2 regions of the Oceanobacillus sp. FSL W8-0428 genome follow, and region 1 is predicted to be linked to the other one. Evidence: a T-box and tRNA genes for the amino acid it is inferred to sense, from the RefSeq annotation. Region 1 holds a T-box; the other holds one or more tRNA genes.
What was found. The T-box of region 1 lies ahead of argS (arginine--tRNA ligase). A T-box ahead of a tRNA ligase gene usually reads a tRNA of that ligase, here a tRNA-Arg.
Positions count from the first base shown of each region.

Region 1 (2,201 bases):
ATTTTTCAAAATGATAGGCCCTGCTCCGGTAAATAGCTGCTGCCAAATCCCGGGTTGCATATAATGTAGCGCCATCTTTCTTTTTAATTAAGCATGGCGGCATATTCTCAGCTGCTAATTCAACTACCTCAGCTCCATCTGAAAGAGACAGGAGATCTTTGTTTTTTAATTCTTGGACAACCTTGTCCATTTTATCATTATAAAATGCTTCGCCATCATAGGAGTCAAATGCAATATCCAGCAGTTCATAAATTTTCGCAAATTCCTTCAGTGATTCTTCTCTGAACCATTTCCACAGCTGATTTGCTTCTTCATTCCCAGATTCTAATTGTTTAAACCAAAAACGGGCTTCATCCTCTAAGTGGGGATGTTTTTCCGCTTGTTCGTGAAACATCACATATAGATAAAAGAGCTCTTTAATTGGGTTCTCTCGTACTTTTTCTTCTAAACCCCATTTTTTATAAGCAGTAATAAGCTTGCCAAATTGTGTTCCCCAGTCACCAAGATGATTTATTCGAATGGCTTTATAGCCATATTTTTCTGAGATATTAGCAAGTGCATTGCCAATAACAGTAGAACGTAAATGGCCCATGGAGAAAGGTTTGGCGATGTTTGGTGATGAGAAATCTAAAGTAACTATCTTTCCAGCACCGGCTGAAGACGAACCGTAGTCTTCTTTCTCAGTATTAATACGCCGAATTACTTGTTTACTGACGACTTGTTTGTTTAAAAAACCATTTAAATAAGGTCCTTCTGCCACTGTCTTTTCTAAAAAAGGTGCATCTATTTTTGTAGATAACTCTTTGGCTATTTGCTGCGGAGCTTTTTTTAGTTTTTTTGCTAAGGTAAAGCAAGGGAACGCTAAATCGCCATGAGTATTATATTTTGGTTCCTCAATCAATGAATGAATTTCATCCACTTCCGATAACCCTTGTAAATGGGTATAAATTTCCTCTGCAAATTGCTGACGGTAATTCATGGTCTACTCCTCCAATACGATTAAATGTGAAATATAAAAACATAAAAAACCCGTCTCCATGATGTAACATAGAGACGAGTTTATTCGCGGTACCACCCTAATTGCTCCTATATATAACTAATAAAGCTTTAGACTTTAATCAGAAATAAATAAGAACCTTCTTATATTATTTTTAACGGAATAACCCGGCATATCCTACTGATTGTTCAGACAGCACCTCTGAAGTGCGTTTCATTATATTCTGTACTGTCAGGCTTCCACCATCTCCTGACTCGCTGCTGTACATGATATATAACTACTCTCTTCATCAACGGTAATATATTAATGCTATATTATACAGAGATTTTCCAAAATAACAAGTACTCATTCATAAATATTTGGAGAAGTATCGGAAGAACTCAAACAATTATTGGTTACTTGAAAACAGTTTATATGGAGTTTGAAAAAGTCTGCAAAGAAGTAATCTTATAATGAGCGGACTTTCGAATGTCAAAATTGCATAAACCTTGTCAATCATAGTTTTTAATGAAGTACATTAAGTAAGAGACTTCTCCTCTACGTTTTTTGTACGGATTATGCTAAAATGTATATCAGTTAGCTTTGTTGAAGAGAGGAGCTTCAAAATGGTATCAACCGTCTGTACAAAGGATTTACTAGATCGGTTTAATTTACAGTTAGTAGCAGGAGAAGAAGGAGTTCACCGTGAAATTATAACAAGTGATATTTCACGCCCAGGATTGGAAATGACGGGCTTTTTTGACTATTATCCAAGGGAGCGTCTACAATTAATTGGTAAGACAGAATTAGCTTACTTTTTGGGACTGAATGCTGCAGAAAGAAAGCAGCGTGCTGAAAATCTATGTACGGATGTAACTCCGGGAATTATCATTTCCCGTGGCATGGATGTACCAGAAGAATTTTTTGAAGCATCGAAGCATTCTGGCGTACCAATCATACAATCACCGCGGACAACGACGCGGGTATTGAGTCGTTTAACCAATTACTTAGAATCTAAATTTGCACCATTTACGGCGGTGCATGGTGTGTTAATAGATATTTACGGCGTCGGTGTCTTAATTATCGGACAAAGTGGTGTTGGTAAAAGTGAAACAGCACTGGAATTAGTTAAAAGAGGGCATCGTCTTGTAGCAGATGATAATGTGGAAATCCGGCAAGAGGATTATGAGAGTCTGATTGGCAATGCACCTGCACTTATTGAACA
Region 1 covers NZ_JBBORB010000001.1:63,220-65,420, reverse strand. The annotation lists gene argS (arginine--tRNA ligase) at 1-979, opposite strand, end outside; T-box leader at 1,047-1,299, opposite strand; gene hprK (HPr(Ser) kinase/phosphatase) at 1,603-2,201, shown strand, end outside.

Region 2 (2,201 bases), 3.6 Mb from region 1:
GAGATTTCAAGCCGATTTCAACAGCCGGTGCTTGCAGACGATTCGGGCCTGATAATCGATAGCCTGGAGGGAAGACCGGGTATTTATTCTGCGCGATATGCAGGGGAGCCGACAAATGATCGAGCAAATATAGATAAAGTTCTGGAGGAAATGAAACAGATACCTTTAGAAGAACGGAGTGCCCGCTTCGTATGTGTTTTGGCGATCGCCCGTCCTGATGAAGAGACAATATTTGTAACGGGTTATTGCGAAGGACATATTAAAACGGAACAGTGTGGAGAGAACGGTTTTGGCTATGATCCTATTTTTATACCAAAAGGATATACAGAAACAATGGCCCAGCTTGATCCATCTGAAAAAAATCAAATAAGCCACCGGAAACAGGCGATGAAGCAATTGGAAAAAAGAATACACTTGCTATAAATAAATATATTGAGGAGGGGTATGATGACAAGCGTTCTAATTACAAGTGACAGTCATGGGCTGACAAAAGAACTGGAAGAAATGAAGGAAAAACATACTGTGGACTTATACATCCATTGTGGGGATTCAGAGCTGGATTTTGATGCTGCTGAGTTAAGTCCTTTTTATAAAGTTGGCGGAAATTGTGATTTTGATTCGCTATACCCAGATCAGGAAGTACTGGACTTAAATGGTATTCGCTTCTTTGTAACTCATGGTCACCTCCATCAGGTAAAAGGAAATTTAACAAACCTGTCTTATGCAGCGGAAGAACATCGAGCAAATGTTGTATGCTTTGGACATACACATATTGCTGGTGCTGAAAAAATAGGGAATCAATTATTTATCAATCCAGGCAGCATCCGTATGCCCAGGAATCGTGTTGAAAAAACATATGCTATTCTAAGCTGGGAAAATACTGACCAAGTACAAGTCGACTTTTACACTTTAAAAGATGGAAAGGTAAAAGATATGACTTACCAAACTTCTTTGTAGAATCAGATTAGAAAAGCAGTTCATTCTTCTGTTGAAAAGAAGATATGAACTGCTTTTCTTCTTTAAATCAACGTTGTATCTAACGTGTTTTTCCTTTTGTATCAAGGGTTTTTAAGCTATATTATAAAGAATGAAAATAATGTTTAAAAATCTGTTGACAAAAACTTCTATCCAACATATAATATTACTTGTCCGTTAAAAACGGCATACATAAGAAATGCGAGAAATACAGTAGTTGCGGGTGTAGTTTAGTGGTAAAACCTCAGCCTTCCAAGCTGATGATGAGGGTTCGATTCCCTTCACCCGCTCCAGAATGTCCCAGTAGCTCAGCTGGATAGAGCAACAGCCTTCTAAGCTGTGGGTCGCAGGTTCGAATCCTGCCTGGGACGTAAATAAGATAAACGCTCAAACTCTTAATATATGAGGGATTGAGCGTTTTTTTGACGTACTTCCGAAAGAAGCCTCCCTCTTCAAGCGTGTGAAGGGTGTAGTCCAACGGTAAAGGGGAGATGAATTACGATTGGGCAATAGCCCAAAGATCTTTTCTTTTGACTTTTTTCTCAACATGATATAATCAGTCATATAAAATAAAAGGATTAATATTTCAATAAAATTAGACAGTAATAATCACTCCGTATTCTTGATGAGGTATGAATAAGTATAAACAAATCTATGAGCTGAATGCTTGAATCTCTTTTAGATTTCACAGAGTAAATCATTTATTATATGATTAATTATTGTTACTGACAGAAGCTTTCGATAGGATGAATAATTCTTATATCAATTTCAAAGAGAATGCATGGAGATTCCCGTAAAAGCGCGAAGTATTCTCAGGATAAATGCTGGAAGCTAAAATCTTTATTTCAGCTTATACAGTCCCAATAAACGGTTTAAATTTTACTGTATAAGGGAATAAAAGATTTGATGAACATTTTTTGGTAATCCAGAATAGAGGTGAACAAATGAAAGATAGTACAAAGGTAATCTTATTTCCAAACACAAAAAAGCAGCTGGAAGAAGAAGGACTAGATGCTTTAAGAAAAAAGAAATATAAAGAGGCACTCGAGAAATTAAATTGCCTCATTGAATATCATGAAGGAAGTCACGAAATATATATTGGTAAGTTAATGTGCCTGATGGAACTGGGAAGTTATAAAGAAGCTGAACGGCTCAGTGAAGAATTATTGGCAAATAAGGATGCACATTATTATCATTACTTCCATATTTACTTAACCATCCTCTTT
Region 2 covers NZ_JBBORB010000001.1:3,651,308-3,653,508, forward strand. The annotation lists gene MKY30_RS17405 (XTP/dITP diphosphatase) at 1-423, shown strand, start outside; gene MKY30_RS17410 (metallophosphoesterase) at 448-957, shown strand; tRNA gene MKY30_RS17415 (tRNA-Gly) at 1,195-1,268, shown strand; tRNA gene MKY30_RS17420 (tRNA-Arg) at 1,273-1,346, shown strand; gene MKY30_RS17425 (tetratricopeptide repeat protein) at 1,920-2,201, shown strand, end outside.
Region 2: it has a tRNA-Arg gene. The T-box ahead of argS (arginine--tRNA ligase) is inferred to sense a tRNA for this amino acid. The anticodon was not compared.